DNA from 2 places in the Enterococcus sp. S86.2 genome. Region 2 is predicted to be linked to the other one. Evidence: riboswitches for the same ligand, from Rfam matches in the RefSeq annotation. Region 2 holds a riboswitch; the other holds the start of a gene.
The links. Region 2 has a riboswitch for tetrahydrofolate ahead of AC6R0T_RS00505 (folate family ECF transporter S component). Riboswitches for the same ligand answer to the same signal wherever they lie in the genome.

Region 1: another riboswitch for tetrahydrofolate. It lies ahead of AC6R0T_RS02960 (folate family ECF transporter S component); the one in region 2 lies ahead of AC6R0T_RS00505 (folate family ECF transporter S component).

The regions. Positions count from the first base shown of each region.
Region 1 is NZ_CM206813.1:662,089-670,875, reverse strand. Features, by position in the region: gene AC6R0T_RS02975 (ABC transporter ATP-binding protein) at 1-1,738, shown strand, start outside; gene AC6R0T_RS02970 (ABC transporter ATP-binding protein) at 1,728-3,485, shown strand; gene AC6R0T_RS02965 (glycoside hydrolase family 3 protein) at 3,540-4,712, opposite strand; gene AC6R0T_RS02960 (folate family ECF transporter S component) at 4,981-5,508, opposite strand; THF riboswitch at 5,548-5,649, opposite strand; gene AC6R0T_RS02955 (hypothetical protein) at 6,031-6,654, opposite strand; gene rsmA (16S rRNA (adenine(1518)-N(6)/adenine(1519)-N(6))-dimethyltransferase RsmA) at 6,996-7,883, opposite strand; gene rnmV (ribonuclease M5) at 7,867-8,460, opposite strand; gene AC6R0T_RS02940 (TatD family hydrolase) at 8,457-8,787, opposite strand, start outside.
Region 2 is NZ_CM206813.1:114,088-122,874, forward strand. Features, by position in the region: gene AC6R0T_RS00495 (YitT family protein) at 1-354, shown strand, start outside; gene AC6R0T_RS00500 (HutD family protein) at 376-972, shown strand; THF riboswitch at 963-1,059, shown strand; gene AC6R0T_RS00505 (folate family ECF transporter S component) at 1,107-1,628, shown strand; gene AC6R0T_RS00510 (bifunctional folylpolyglutamate synthase/dihydrofolate synthase) at 1,672-2,994, shown strand; gene AC6R0T_RS00515 (sulfite exporter TauE/SafE family protein) at 3,275-4,057, shown strand; gene AC6R0T_RS00520 (helix-turn-helix domain-containing protein) at 4,445-5,884, shown strand; gene AC6R0T_RS00525 (hypothetical protein) at 5,919-6,425, shown strand; gene AC6R0T_RS00530 (MSCRAMM family protein) at 6,442-8,787, shown strand, end outside.

The sequences.
Region 1 (8,787 bases), 550 kb from region 2:
TTATGCAAAAAAATACCGCAAACAAATTATTTTGGGTCCTTTTTTTAAATTTTTAGAAGCCGTTTTTGAATTAATTTTGCCCTTACTAATGGCACAGTTAGTGGATATGGGCATTCGCGAAAATGATAGCCAGGTTGTCTGGCAAATGACGGGTTGGATGGTTTTGATGTCGGTAGTTGGATTGCTATGTGCCGTGATTTGCCAATATTATGCCTCTGTGGCTTCCCAAAATTTTGGGACAGAGCTGCGCAATCAGGTTATGAAAAAAATTAATAGTTTTTCCCACGCTGAATTGAATTTATTTGGTACAGATACACTGATCACGCGCATGACAAGTGATATTAATCAGTTACAACTGGCCTTAGCGATGCTCATTCGCTTGGTGATACGGGCACCTTTTTTAAGTATTGGCGCAGTTATTATGGCTTTTACCATTGACTGGCAGGCTGGAATCATCTTTTTGGTGACATTGCCACTATTTTGTTTAATATTATTTTTTATCATTAAAACCACTGTCCCCCTCTATCAAAAAGTACAACAAAAACTAGACGTCTTAAATGAACTTGTGAACCAAAATCTAAGTGGTGTGCGGGTTATTCGTGCTTTTTCGCGGCGTAACACTGAAATCACGCGCTTTTCAAACCGTACAGATGAGCTTTCCAGTGTTTATGTACGGGTAACAAATATTTCAGCTCTTCTGACACCGGCGACCACCTTGATTATGAATATTGGAATTTTAGCTCTCTTTTATTTAGGCGGCTTTAAAGTAAACACTGGCCACTTGGCACCGGGACAAATTTTAGCCTTAGTAAATTACATGAATCAGATGCTCTTGGCTTTAATTGTCGTTTCAAATTTGGTTATCATTTTTACCCGGGCAGCCGCTTCTGCTAACCGCGTAAACGAAGTATTGGAAACCAAACCCAGTATCACTACATTTAGTGATACTAAAGCAGGTAATCTCCCAATTGCAGGAGATTCTTCTTTAAGCAGTAAAAAAGGCGCGATTGCTTTTCAACAAGTTGCTTTTCGCTTTGCGCCTGAATTTGGACTGGTTCTAGAAAATATTGATTTTAAAGTAGCTGCTGGAACAACCCTTGGTATTATTGGCCCCACCGGTAGTGGCAAGTCAACTTTATCTCAGCTTATTCCGCGTTTTTATGACGTCACAACCGGCAGTGTTACCATTGACGGGCGCGATGTGCGCAAGTGGTCTTTGACAAAATTGCGCAGTGAAATTGCTATGGTCCCCCAAACAGCAGTTTTATTCAGCGGGACGATCAAAGAAAATCTACAATGGGGCAAAAAAGACGCCACCGACCAAGAGTGCTGGGCCGCCCTTGAATTAGCGCAAGCCAAAGAATTCGTAGCCGCATTACCTAAAGGCTTACAAACTCCAATTTTTGAAGGGGGTAAGAACTTTTCAGGCGGGCAAAAGCAACGATTGACGATTGCGCGAGCTGTGATTGCAAAACCACGTATTTTAATCTTAGATGATTCTCTTAGCGCGCTGGATTACAAAACTGATTTAAATTTACGACAGGCGCTCCAAAATAAATTAGACGGTACTTTGATTATCATTTCTCAACGGGTACGCTCTATTCAAGATGCCCAGCAAATTTTAGTTTTAGATGCTGGCAAACAAGTCGGCCTAGGCAGACATGAAGAGTTATTAGTGAATTGCCCAGAATATCAAGCCATTGTTGCTTCACAAGCGGAGGTGTCCCATGAAGCCTAAAAAAATTGACTGGTCTGTTTTAAAACGCTATCTTCCATACTTATCAGCCTTCAAAAAAGAAATTAGTGGGGCAATTATTTTAGGTATTGCCTCAGGGGGCACCAGTGTCTATATTACTTATCAAATCGGTCAAGCAGTCGATCAAATGTTAGGGAAAAACGAAGTGAATTTCAGTGCTTTGTATCATATCCTTTTACTCTTTGCCAGCGTTGTTTTCATTACCGTCATTAGCCAACTTTTCATTCAACGTCTGTCTAATAAAATTGCTTATTTTTCCGCCGGACAATTACGTAAAGATGCTTTTACGCATTTAAACAAACTTCCGTTGAGTTATTACGATCAAACACTCCATGGAAATATCGTGAGTCGTTTCACTAACGATATGGACAATATTGCGATTGCCGCGGCGGCGGTTTTTAATCAGCTTTTCTCAGGCGTTGCCATTGTGTTAATTGCGCTAGTTGTAATGTTACGTTTAAGCATTGTTTTGACAATTGTTGTTTTAGTCGCCACACCTATTATATTTTTCGTTAGTTGGCTGGTTGCGACATACTCGCAAGCTAATTTTGCCCGCCAACAAGAAATCGTGGGGGAAATTTCCGGTTTTGTCACAGAAATGGTAGGAAATCAAAAAATCGTTAAAGCCTTCCAGCAAGAAGACGTCAATCAACAAAAATTTGAAGCCATTAACCAAGAATTAAATGTACGGGGCCAAAAAGCACAATTTTCTTCTTCTTTAACAAACCCCATGTCACGTTTTGTCGATCATTTAGCCTATTTGGCGGTCGGTTTTGTAGGCGGTCTATTAGTTTTAAATGGTAGTCAGTTGGTGACAATTGGTGTCATTTCCAGCTTTACAATTTACGCGAGTCAATTTACCAAACCATTTATTGAACTTTCTGGAATTACAACTCAAATTCAAACGGCCATTGCCGGTTTAAACCGGACTTTTGAAATTTTAGATCAAAAAATTGAAACACCTGACGCTCCTGATGCAATTACTTTAAAAAACGTCAAAGGTGCTGTTCGTTTTTCTCAAGTGGATTTTAGCTATACGAAAGATCAACCGCTAATTCACGATTTCAACTTTGAGGCCGCTCCTGGTGAAACGGTCGCCATCGTAGGAAAAACCGGTGCTGGTAAATCAACACTGGTTAACTTATTAATGCGCTTTTATGAAGTGGATCACGGAAAAATAACGTTAGATGGTTATGATATTCGTCATTTGACTCGGGATAGTTTACGACAAAGTTTCGGTATGGTATTACAAGATACGTGGCTTTTTGATGCAAGCTTACGGGAAAACCTCACTTATGGTAATCCCAAGGCAGAAGATGAATTGATTTATGAAGCATTAAAGAAAACTTATATGTATGATTATGTCGCGCGTCTGCCACAAAAGCTCGATACAGTTATTGGAACAAGTGGTGTGAAAATTTCCGATGGTCAACGCCAATTGTTAACCATTGCCCGGACCATGATTTCCAAACCGCATCTTTTAATCTTGGATGAGGCAACAAGTTCTGTCGATACTTTAACGGAACGAAAAATTCAAGCAGCTTTTTTAGCCATGATGAAAGGAAAAACCAGTTTCGTAATTGCTCACCGCCTTGCTACTATCCAAGCTGCTGATAAAATTCTTGTAATGGATCACGGTCAAATTGTTGAACAAGGTACTCATGAAAGTTTACTAAAAAATAATGGCTATTACGCTGAACTTTATCAAGCACAATTTGAACAATCCTAAAATAATAAAAACTGGCACAGCTACATTTTTTTGAAGGTAGCTGTGCCAATTTTTTTATGAGATTAGTCCTAAATTTTTCTTCCAGGTTAATACGTGCATAACGGCAGTATCCAACGCCTCTTCGGAATATTCCCCACTTTTAACAGCAGTTAATATTCTTGGAATTTGTACTTGATAGCTAGAGGACATGATTAAATCATTGCCTGCTTTTAGAGCAGCAAGTCCAGCATCTGCTTGGGAAATAAAATCTGCTAGCCCGGCCATATCCATATCATCAGTCATAATCACACCGTCAAAACGTAATTCATTTCGTAAAACATCATGAACTGCCTTTGAAATTGAAGCGGGCTTGGTTTTATCAATCCCATCAATAATATTATGGGAAACTAGCACACTATCTGCTCCAGCTTTAATTCCAGCTTTAAAGGGCTTAAAATCAGTCTCACGCAATTCTTTTAAGCTTCTTGTATCACGGACAATTTCCACATGGGAATCACGATTATTCCCATAACCGGGAAAATGTTTTAACGTTGAACCACTTTTTTCTCCCTTAAGCGCCTTTACCACTGTCTCGACATACTCACTTGTTCCCTGTGCATCTAGCCCAATCGTCCGATCATAAATAAAAGCATTCTGATCTGTCGCAACGTCAGCAATAGGAAATAGTCCTGCATTAATGCCAAAGTCGTGCAAAACTTTTGCCTTGTTAATTGTATCTGACTTAATCGCTGCAAAACCACCTGCGGCATAAAGTGCTTGGGGTGAGGCGAAAGGTTCAGCGACTAAATTAGCATTCTGACTTACCCGCGTGACAGAACCTCCTTCTTCATCTGACCCAATTAACAATGGTATTTTGCTAGCAGCTTGATAACTTGCAATTTTTTGTGTCAGACTTGTTTGGCTTTCATTTTCCATATCGCGGCCAAAAAGAACATAGCCACCTAAATGATAGGTTGTTATATCTTCTACCTGATTGACTTCTGGCACGCGAACGAAAAATAATTGCCCTACTTTTTCTTCCAAAGTCATGTTTGCCACTACTTCTTTTATCGGATCTTTTTTCTCACTACTTGAAGTTGTTGCAACACTTTCATCCACAGCTGTAGAACTAACGGAAGTTTTCTCATTTGTTTGATAATTTGTAAAACCAAAGAATAAATTCAAAATAAAAAAACCACCTAATACTAAAATAATTGCAACTAAAAGAATGATCAAAAATCGTTTCATAATTTCCTCCAAAGGATACGTATAATGTCATCTTTCATTTTAACATGTTAGCGAAAAATTTTTGGTGAAATATGCATAAAATCTTCGTTTTTATCCTTAGCAGTAAATCTTGGTAGCAATAAAGAGAGTATATTTGTAACATGACATGTTGCATTGATAATGCTTAAACGATTTTGCTTTAGTAGCATTTATAACCATCAAAAAAACTGTAAAACTAGAATATTTACTAGTCTTACAGTCTGCGCCCTGGGATGGAGGACGTTAGTGATTAATTTGAGTGTAGTTTTTTTGCCAAACGTTGATAAGGTAATGCTCGGCCTACGATATAGATAATCATCGTTTCTAAAGGAATCATGATCACCGCTTTAATCAAGCGGGTTGTCCATAATCCCGGATTAGTTAAATCAATGCCGTACATCAAAGATAACCACAGTGGTGTTAAGCAAAAGCTAAAGACCACGGTGTTAACTAAGACACACAGAAAAGAATTTTTTAACGTAATTTCTTTTTTGTAAAAGAAAAAACCATAAATAAGTCCACCTAAAAAGGCATTAAACGTAAAGCCAATAAAAAATGGTGCTTTAGCCAATAAAGTATTTCCGATAACATCGGCGACTACTGCCCCAATCCCAGTCCAAAATGGACCAAATAAAGTCGCCATCACCACTTCTGGTACAAAGCTAAAAGTGATTTTTAATAATTGGGTTTCAAACCCGAAAACTTGCGATAAAACAACCATCAAAGCAATTAACATTGCCATGACCGCAATCTTATAGGCATCTAGTTTTCTTTTCATAACTCAGCATCTCCTTAATAGAGCTGCCACATAAAATAATGCAGCGAATGCGAAAATAAAACCGCGAATTGCATGCAATCCTTCGTCCCAAGGGCAACATCCCATCCCTCAGACACTTAACGCTTTATTTCCTACTCTGTCATATTTGAGGTTTAAAAACCTCGCCTAAAATATAGCACGAATAAACTGCTACAACAAGCTAACGAGCTTTTGTGCTTAAAATTTTATAACGAACGTTAGGAATCTAACCGCTTGCAGTATTAAAAACTGAATAAACTGCGCTCAGCTCGTAAAAAATAAATAATAAATTTCCGGAAATTGTTCCTCAAATTTTTGGAAATTTTGTTTTATTTCTTGACGTGCTAGTTTATGAAGCTAGATATTTAAAAACTGAGAGCACTGGGGCAACTCTTTCACAATAAGAGTTAGTGCGTAAAGCTAGATATTTAAAAACTGAGCTCAGCTCATAAAAAAATAAAAAAATCCTGCCGTAAGTTTACGGCAGGAAAATATTTTTAGCTATTATCGGGCAGTTTTCACATTGCCAACAACTTCTTTTTGTAATTTCAGAGCTTTGGTAAAGACCGGAATGTCAAAGTGTTTACTTAAAGTCCCCGCAACAAAGTACGCAATATTGTAATCCACCAAACTGTGAATTACGCCACCAAATCCTAATAAGACAAAGTAGAAGTAAAAGACACCCCCATCATATGTTCCTGGTGTACTCAAATTAATCATGTTAAAAGCTAAAACGACCACCACTTCTGCTGCCGCATGAATTAAACCTAAAACGACGTTATACATTTGAAAACGGACATTGGCTAAAGTAAACTGGCCATTTTGCAACACGATTTGAGGATTTTTTTGCAGATATAATGCCCCAATTGTAGCAAAAATTACATGAGTTAAGGCCCGTAATGCAATTACAACAGGTAACCCAGAAACTAAAAACCCAAAAGTTGTTCCCAACGCAACTGCAATCGCTACAGCTGGCGAAAAGAACATCGCAATAAATAATGGCACATGGCTAGCTAATGTAAAAGATGCTGGTCCAATCACAATTTTAGGCATTACCATTGGAATCATGATCCCAAGGCCAATTAGTAAAGCAGCAATCGTTAAATGACGCACAGAATTATTTCTCATTTTTTCCTCCTCAAAAAACTCTAACATTTATTTTTTCGTACCTAACCAACGTGTCAAGACACTTAAGTCTTTTTCATTTTAGTGGTATTTATTTTAAGTGTCAAGACATATATTTTGTTTTTACGAAAAGAGTCTGAAAAATTTCACTTATTTTTTAAATGCAGTTAAATTCAGGTGATAGTTATGTACACCTTTATTAAAATTCTCCTCAAAAAAAGACCACTGCTCTATTCTATTACCTTTATTTTTTTCGCTAAACAAAACAAAATCAGAGGCTACGACAATTTTTCTGTCATAACCTCTGATTAAGATACATTTATTCTAATTTCAAATTTTGTTTTTTATCTACTGATTGTCATCATGGCATTGCTTAAAGCTGCAAATTCAGCTAACGATAATGTTTCCCCACGGCGTTTTGGATCAATGGCTGCACTCTCTAAGCTTTTTGTCAACCAAGCTTTGGTGGCATCATCTTTTCCATAAGCGTGCAGTAAGTTATTCCATAATGTCTTACGGCGCAATTGAAAAGCAGCCTTCGTTAATTTGAAAAATTCTTTTTCGCTAATAACCTCTACTGCTGGTTGACTGCGACGCGTTAATTTTAAAATTGCGGAATCAACATTTGGTTGTGGTACAAAGACGGTTTTGGGAACGATGAAGGCTAATTTGGCTTCCATAAAGTATTGCACCGCAATCGATAAAGAACCATAGGCTTTTGTGCCCGGCTCAGCTGAGATACGATCTGCCACTTCTTTTTGCATCATCACAACCATTTCAGCTACAGGTAAATCACTTTCCAAAAAGTGCATCATAATTGGCGTCGTAATGTAATAAGGTAAATTTGCGACAACTTTTAGCGGCAGCGAATTATCCGTAAAGTTTTCTGCTGTCAATTTCAGCAAGTCCGCTTTTAAAACATCTTGGTGAATGACGTTAACATTTTTATAGGTATGCAAGGTATCTGCTAAAACCGGAATTAGTCGCTCATCAATTTCAAAAGCTAAAACTTCTTTGGCAGACTTGGCTAATTGCTCTGTCAAAGCCCCAATCCCAGGTCCTACTTCAATGACGTTTGTCCGATCGTCAATTTCAGCAGTGGCAACAATTTTCCTTAAAATATTTGGTTCCGTTAAAAAATTTTGGCCTAAACTTTTTTTGAAGGTAAAGCCGTGTTTTTGTAAAATTTCTTTGGTCTTCGATGGTGTTGCAATATCACGTGTGTCTTTCAAGGTCGTCCTCCAGCTCTTTTTTGATTTCTAGCATCGCTGTGTCTAATTCTGCGGCGGTAATGCGAAACATTGCCAGCCGTTTGGTTAATTGTTTACTGTTTGTATAGCCAATTCGCAATTTATCGCCGAGTTTTTCCCGTAATAATTTGGCAGAAGCTCCCGCTATTAAACCATAGTCTATTAAACTTTGTCTACTGATTAATGGAATTTCTTCACTTGTAGTTACAGGCGTCACAACTTTTTTTAACGCCTCCAAAATTGCGGCATCACTCGCATGTTCTACTCCTAAAGAACCATGACTGCGATTAGGTGTCGCTTCTTTGCGTGGTAAAAAAGCATGCTTGGCAGCTGGCACGACTTCCATAATCGTTTTGCGAATTTTCTCACCGGAAAAATCTGGGTCCGTGAAAATAATGACTCCGCGTGTTTCTTGGGCATGTTCAATCTGGGTTAAAATGTCCTCATTGATGGCCGAGCCAATCGTTTCAATGGTGTCTGCTTTGACAACTTCTTGCAGGCGTCTTGTATCGTCTTTTCCTTCAACGACAATAATCTCTTCAATGACTGGCTTTTTCATCGATTAATCCCAAAGAGGCGATGGGCATTAGTCCGTGTAAGTGCTGCGACTTCTTCAAAGGGCATTTCTCGCAGTTCTGCAATTTTTTCTACGACATAACGGGTATAGCCCGGTTCATTGCGTTTACCCCGATAAGGTACCGGTGCTAAATAAGGAGCATCCGTTTCGACCAAAAGACGATCAAGGGGTACAACCGTTGCCGCTTCTTGCACATCAAGCGCCTTTTTGAACGTCACGACACCACTGAAGGAAACATGCATTCCCAGATCCAAAAAGCGTTTTGCCCACTCGCCACTACCGCTGAAACTATGCATAATCCCGCCGATG
Region 2 (8,787 bases):
TACTTATTTGGCTGGCCGTATGCTTTTTATAGTGTACTATCAATTTTTGTAAGCGGGAAAGTGACAGATTTAGTTTATGTGAAGCATAAAAAAGTCCAAGTGACAATTATCACGCAAAAACCAAATGAAGTAATTCCAGCCTTGCAAAAGAAACTCAGCCGTGGGATTACCATCATCCCTCATGCATTAGGCGCCTATAATCAAGAAACACAAACAATTTTGATTTTAGTTATTACGACTTATGAAATGGAAATTTTGGATCAGATTATGAAAGAAGTAGATAACCGGGCATTTGTCAGTGTGGCCCAAGATATTAAAATTCTTAGTCAGTTTGAAGAATTGGACATTGTGTAAGCTGTTGGAGGTAGTCTTAAAGTGTTAGAAAAGAAGTTAAAAAAAGATTATTTTACGACGAAATGGGCAGGGGGCGTTACTACCGAAATTTTAATTGCGCCGGCAGCAAGTAGCTTGGCACAACGAGATTTTGATTATCGCATTTCAACAGCGACTGTTACGGACTCACCATCTAATTTTTCAAATTTTACCGGGTATGAACGAATTATTCTGTCTTTAGACGAACCTATTTCGTTGCAGCAAAAAAATAACGTTATAGAACTTGCACCTTTTGTACCTTATCGCTTTGACGGAGATGTCGCGATGAAGAGTCTAGGTAAATGCCAAGATTTTAATGTGATTTTTAAGAAGAATAATCATGTTTGGGTAACGCTATTGCAAAATGGTGCAGCGCAGGATTTGATTATCGAGGGAGAAAATATTTTATCTGCTCTCCAAGATATTAAGGTGAGACTGATTGCTCGGAGCAAAAAGCAAGAAATTTTATTACAAAAAGGTGAAACACTTCTTATCAGGCAAGAACAGTTTGAGCAGATACAAATAATAGCGCAAAAAAAGTCTTTAATGGTAGAAAAGACGGCTATTTTGACGCAGATAAAAAAGAAAAAAACAGAGTAGGAGATAGAGCGTTAAGTGTCAAAAGGATGGGATGTTGCCTTTTGGACGAAGAAGCGTATTCACGATTCTATCTTCGCATTCGCTGCATGAATAAATTATGTAGCAGCTCTATTTAAGGAGATGCACGGAAAATGATAAAGAAGAAAATAGATGCACATTTTATTGCAACAATGGGGTTATTAATTGGTCTAATGGTAGTATTGTCGCAAATACTCGGTTTTGAAACACAACTGTTAAAAATTACCTTTGATTTTATTCCTGAAGTTGTCATGGCAAGTTTATTTGGTCCTTTTTGGACAGCTGTAGGTGCTTCAATTGCAGATATTATTGGTAATACGATACTAGGAAAGGCCCCTTTTTTTATTGGTTTTACCTTGAATTCTTTTATTGCGGGTTTAATATATGGTTACTTTTTTTATAAAAAGCCCATTACAGTTAAAAATGCTTTTTTATGTGTGTTGTGCAATACATTATTAATTAGCTTGTGCTTAACACCGATTTGGTTATCTATGATGTATGGTATACCTTTAACGGATGCTAAACTTTGGGGGATACGTTTGCTTAAAGCAGTTATTATGCTACCTGTCCAAACGGGATTAATTGTATTTTTTGGAAATGCACTTCCTTTTAAACGTTTCGCAAAAAGTATGGTATAAGCGCAATTTTAAGGTTGTTTATCAGATGTGGAGATGATTTTTAATGTTTGAAACTGGAGAAGAAGCGATAGAATGGATTCATTCTCGTAAAAAATTTGGTTCACGCCCAGGACTGATACGAATTAAGAAATTGCTGAATTTAAGTGGCAATCCTGAAAAAAATGTCATAGGAATTCACATTGCTGGAACAAATGGGAAAGGTTCTACGGTTACGTATTTACGCTGTCTATTAGAAACGCAAGACATTAAAGTCGGGACTTTCACGTCACCGTATATTGAAAGCTTTTACGAAAGAATTTCAATTAATGGACAAGCAATATCAGCGGATGATTTTGTTAAGTTAGCCAATAAATTCCGACCGTATATAAAACAGATGGATGGCTGTCCTTCTTACCAGGGAATAACAGAATTTGAAATTTTGACGGCGATGGCTTTTGATTACTTCAAAGAGCGTGTGGATGTCGCAATTTTTGAAGTGGGCATTGGGGGTTTAATGGATAGTACAAATGTTTTTACGCCAATTTTGACGGCCATTACTACAATCGGCTTAGATCATACTGATATTTTAGGGGAGACAGAAGAAGCGATTGCCAAGCAAAAAGCGGGTATTATAAAACGAGGTGTCCCCATTGTAACGGGAAATATTGCTTCTGGTCCCCTGCAAGTAATCTACCAAACTTCTCTTAGACAAAAAGCTGATTTATTTAGACAAGGAAAGTCTTATCAAGTTCAGTATGTTTCAAGTGATAACTTACACGGCGAAAACTTTCATTTTCAAAATGAAGATTACTATTTTACTAACTTGAGAGTTCCGTTATTAGGAAAATATCAGGTGGAAAATGCCGCTGTTGCAATTCAACTATTCTTGTTATATTGTCAGCAACAAGGAAGATTTGTAAATAAAAAAACGATTATAAAAGGGCTAGATCACGCGTTATGGCCGGGGCGGATGGAACGAATTAGTACAACGCCGAATATCATTATTGATGGGGCCCATAATCCCCACGCTGTAAAGCAATTTGTCAAAACGGTTAACGAAGAGTTCCAGTACGGAAAAAAATACATTTTGTTTTCGGCACTTACAACAAAAAATATTAAGGAGATGCTAAATGAGATTCAATCTATCTCACAGGCAGAGCTGGCATTGACGACCTTTGCGTATCCCAATGCATTAAAGATGGGTAGTAGTTTTAACCACGGAGATAAGCAGATAACTTATTATCCAGATTGGCAACGCGCAATACAAGAAATAATAACAAAAATGACTCCAGCAGATACTTTGTTTATTACAGGTTCTCTTTATTTTGTGGCACAAGTAAGAGATTTTTTTAAGAATAAACAGTTAGAACAAGCTGTTTATTCTTAACACGATATGTTTAGGAAAGCTTTAAGACAAAAGCAAACGTAAATTTTGTCTTAAAGCTTTTTTTTGGATAAAAAGGAACGCAAAGCAATAAGAAAGTTTTACAAGTTTACAGTGCAATAAAAAATATCTCTAGTTGGCTTTAGCATTTACATAGTCATTTTTCCCATTCTTTTGTACAATTTTAGTGAGGCGTTTTTAAAATTATATTATGTATTAAACGTGTAGTTTCACACATTTTGTTTGACGCACGAGCTAGGTTTAAAGAAAGGATTTTTTTATGCTGATTGGGATTATTTATTTTGTGGTGATTGTTTTAGCCAATACGATTGGCGCGGTTTCTGGTATGGGCGGCGGCGTTTTGATCAAACCGATTTTAGATTTAATTGGGGCCCATTCGGTGGCAACAATTTCTTTTTATGCAACAGTGGCAATTTTTGTTATGAGCTTTGTCTCTACTTGGCGGCAGGTGAAAAAAGGAAGTGAGATAAATTTTCATCTAGCGGGCTATGTGGCAGCAGGTTCCATCGTAGGGGGGATTTTAGGCAACTTGGCTTTTGAGTTGTTACTCGCACTTTTTGCAGAGGAGTCTTCTGTTAAATTAATTCAAATTGCGCTGACGCTTGTCACGCTGATTTTTGCTTTATTGTACTCTTGTTTTGACTGGAAACATTACCGTTTAAAAGAAGGAAAATGGTATGTCATAGCTGGTTTAGTGCTGGGTTTTTTGGCTAGTTTATTAGGAATTGGCGGCGGCCCAATCAATGTGTCGTTACTGATGCTGCTATTTTCCATGCCAATCAAACAAGCAACCCTATACTCGATTACGACAATCTTCTTTTCCCAATTGGCAAAACTTGTCACGATTGCTTTTGCCACTGGTTTTGGGCGCTTTGATTTGAGTATGCTTTTTTATGTGATTCCTGCTGCTATTTTAGGGGGAGTTTTAGGGAGTCAATTAAGTAATATCCTTTCTGCCAAAAAAGTTACTCTCGTTTTTCAAAGCTTGATTGTAGTGGTACTCTTAATCAATTTATATAACGGCTGGCAGATTGTGGTGGAATAATCTTTTTAAGATTAAGTTATAACTGATAGGAAGAATTTGTTCGGCTACACAAAAAATATAACAATTATTTTTTATTTGAAAATAAAACTAATTTTCAAATTGTATTTTCATAATATTAATGTTGTGCTAATATTATAATATTGAAAAAGAGATTTATAAGTGATAAGTCTCTTTTTTTTTGAGAAAATTTGAAAATATAAGGACAAAAACATCATTTTACTAATTAAAATATATTTGTCCAAATAATATAATTAAATAGTCTAGAATAAACTAATCGTTTTCCCATTTTTAAACATGCCTAATTTAAATTATCAACAAAATAAACTACTAAAATAAAAACTTTGTTTAATAACTATACAAGATTGTTCTGTAGGAAAGGAGCGAGAAATGCAAGCAAATGATCTATTGATGGACGATGACCGATACAAATGGTATTTGCTCCAATATTTAGAATTAAATAAAAATGCCCATTGCACTATTGACCAGCTTGGAGATATTTTGGAGGTTTCTCGTTATAAGTTGGAAAAGTATTTACAAGAACTTTGTGATGAGTTACGGGAAAATAACTATCTTGCTTCAATTGAACTGCTTGAAACTGGTGAGATTGAGGTGAAACAACTAACACATTCAATTGTAAAAAAAATGCGACTTATTTTACTTGAGCGAAGTTTGATATATCAAATTTTTCATTGTTATGTGACAAAAGAAACCAGCTTAGATAAGCAAATTGCACTGTTGCATGTTAGTCGTTCTAGCACCTATCGATTGTACAAACGATTAAAAGAATTACTGCATGATGAAGGTTTTGAGTTAAAGAAAAATCAGTTGATTGGGAATGAATTTGCAATCCGCAGTTTTTTATTTGGATTATATTATGAGATTTTTAATGGGATAGCCAGTCCCTTTGAAAAAGAAATTCAAAAAGAAGCAAAGGAAATTTTTCATCATTTAGAACATTATTTAAACCTCTCATTACCTAAAACGAAAGAACACAAATTACTATTTTTTATAAGTATTTCTTTGATTCGTTTAAGGAAAGAACATTTGCTTGACCAAGAATATATTGTCTATGAGAAAAGCGCCGTAACAGACTATTTAGAAAAATGGTTGGGAAAACATTTTATGTTGACATCAGTAGGAAAACGGCAAGAAATTGCTGCATTACTGCTATTTTGTCAAATGATGGAAATCGATTTGCAACAGGAACTGGTTTTTACCTCGCAAAATGAAAATGAAGAAGCTGAGAGAATCGTTGCTGAATTTTTAGAATTTCTTGCAGTCAATTCTCGTTTTGAGCTTTCTTATTTAAAAAAAAATAAGCAATTAGTTGATGGATTACTAAGAATTAATCGACATTGGCTAATTTATCATTTAAGAGAGTCAACATTTGTCACCAAAGTTCAACGTCGCTACTTTCAAGAAATCAATCCTAAGCTAGATGACTTGATTCAAGCCTTCATTGAAAAAATTGGACAACGTGGCCTTTTTCATTCGCATCAAGAGCGAAACAAATTGTACTATGATTATTTATTCTTTTTAATAACTCAAATTTCAGTGGAAGAATTGGAGGAGCCAGTTTTTATTTGTATCGATTTTTCTCATGGTAGTAGTTATAACGCATATATTCAAATGATGTTACGTTCACTGCAAAGTATGAATATCTGTTATGAAAATAAGCTAAGTACAAAAACTCAGATTTATTTGTCCGATTTTTTGATTGACAACCTTCCCTGCTTACAAATGATTTGGAAACGACCACCGACACCAGATGATTGGGCGGAATTTGGCCACCTATTGATAAAAGTTAAAGGAGATGCCTATGCATAGAAATCTGTTGGTTGCCCTTGCTCTTCCTTCTATAATGTTCTATCAATCCAGTAATCCGTTTTTATACAGTAACGATAAGTTAATTACGCAAGAAGAACAAGAAATGCTGACCTTTGATTTGAGCGAAACGGGGAATACATTGGTTATTTCCAATGATCGGCTAGAAGAACCCGTGATAGAAGAGACGTATCAGCAAGTTGAGCTAGGCCAAGTAACTAATCAAACGAGAGCAGATTCACTTATAGATGATTGGATAGATGAAAAGGCAGATAAAAATGATCTATTAGATGGGGCATTTTTGGAAAGAGAAGGTGAAATTCCACGCACAGGCAGGCAAACACAATTATCGCTAAATAAAAAGAAAAATCACGATGCGTTAGAAATGATTGAACGAAGAATCAGTGACTTACCCTTCGTTGAACCACATACTAACAAAAATAATGCATCTGAACTGGCACGTATGTTAGCAAGTATGTCAGGAACGATTCTATATGGTACCAAACAACAGTCAAATAATTGGCAAGAATATATTACATTTTAAAAGGAGATGAAAATAAATGAACCGCTTGAAAAAACTGTGGTCATTAACAGCAATTTTTGGAATGGTCATTGGAATGATACCACTTTCTGTTTTCGCAGAGACAACAGAAGTAACAAAAGTTGAGATTACAAAAGCTAAAATAACAAATGCAATGGATGAATCCATTACCAAAGAAAATCGTTTGAATCAAGGGGATGCTGTCAAGATTCAACTTGGTTGGTCCCTTAATCAACCAACCTTGATTGAAAAAGGAACCTCGCAAATCATTGAATTGCCAAACAATTTAAACTATCCAGACCAATCTGGCCAGTTAGCTGATATGGGGAGTTTCCAATTACGAGGTAACCAGCTACTCCTCACTTTCAATCAAAACTACAAGTTATCTGTTGATGAGAAGACACCTGATTTTTCCAGTGTCAAGCTTTACGCGGGAATGTTGACATTAACTGCGACAACGATTGCACAAAATCTTGAAACTGAGAAAGTGTCTTTTGGTAAAAATATTAGTCAGACACTTTACTATAATAAACAACTTGATCCTTCCGCAGATCCCCTAGTAGAAAAAGTGACGCCTCAAAAAAGGGGTATACAAAAAGAGTTAAATCATAATTTGAAAGAACGCGGCATTAACTTATTTAATAATATGAAAATCACTGATCTTGATGGCAATGAGTTTTCGGAATCAAATCCAGCAGTCAAAGATGCGAATATCAAAATTCACTTTGATTGGAGTTTAGACAACAGTGTAGATCTTCAAGCAGGTGATTTTTATGAGTATCAACTACCTGATTATTTTTCAATTCATAATTCTGTAAACGGCGATTTGAAAAATGATGCGGGGAAAACTTTAGGTAAGTTTACCCTTGATCAATCTGGGAAGTTAGTGGTTACCTTCAACGAGGTTGGAGTGAATCTAAGTGATCGCGAAGGGACAATTGATTTACAAACAGAGTTAAAACTTGTCACTGAAAATGAAGAAGTTGAAATTGTCACTGACATCAAAGATGACGATGGTGAAGAAATTAACATCACTATTCCAGTTGTTAAAGGTGATATTAATAAAACGGGCATGATCAATGCCGACAATACGGTATCTTGGACCATCATCGTGAATGAAGATCGTAAAGAATTGAGAAATCCAATTGTGACAGAACATTTTCCAGAAGGAATGAAGCTTTTATACCACAGTTATTTCGTGATGAATGATGCAGGGGTATGGGAGAAGTCGCCAGATGGTTTTATTCAAGGCTGGGAAGTTTCGGAAAAAAGGCAATACGTCTATAAATTATCAAAAGACATTATGAATAAACCAGTAAAAATTGTTGTTAATATGAAAGTTACCGATAAAGAAAAATTAGAGTTTTTAAACAAGGCGACAATTACTGGGGATAATTTTTTAGAAAATGCTGCAGAAGCTAGTGTTTCTTTTAACAATAAAGAAAATTACAAAATGTGTACAGATTATAATGTAAACACGGGTATCTTTAACTGGGAAGCAAAGACTACCTACTCGCAAGATGGTGGAATTTTTAAAGATTGGATGTATCAAAAGTATCAAGATCCTAGTACCGCCAATCACTACTTACTAAAAGATACAATTGAAGTTTATGATGAAAATAATGATTTGGTGACCAATTGGACTTATTCGGAAGAGCCGGATGATTCAAAAACAAAAGATGATAAAATTGTTCATTTTACACTGAAATTTGCTGATAAGGGTGTCTATAAAATCAAGTATACAACACAGTCATTTGTAGTACCTGTACCGATTCAGACTGAAATTTATAATACTGCAACGATTATTGATGGTGATGACTCAGAAGATGTTACCGGCGGAGAAAAGGTTGCTGTCGATGGTACGTTGGGCGTTGATAAGGGAATTAATACTAAGGATTTTGCAAATCATACGTTTGATTGGCAAGTACGCGTGAATAAAAACCGAATTCTAATGAAAGATGCGGTTATTGCAGATAAATTCACATCATTAAACGGTACGAATGTAAGCGCGATGCAGCTAATTGAAGATTCTTTAGAAATTACTGCAGAAAATGGAACAACGAAGAAATTAGTAAAAGGTACTGATTATACTTTAGAAAAATTAGCAGGAGATCCAGATTACAAAACAGGGTTTACCGTTAAGTTAATAAATAATTACGCCGCAACAACTGATTTAATCATTATGAAATATAAAACAAAATATTCGATTGATGAACAAAATAGTGAGACCAATGGTCCTGCCCGAATTAAATTTGATAATAGTGTTCTGGTTACCTACACAGGTGAAGATGGCCGTCCGCACACAGATGGTGATGAGTGTGCCGTATGGTTGCATAAAGATCTAAGTTATAATGGTTTGAAATTT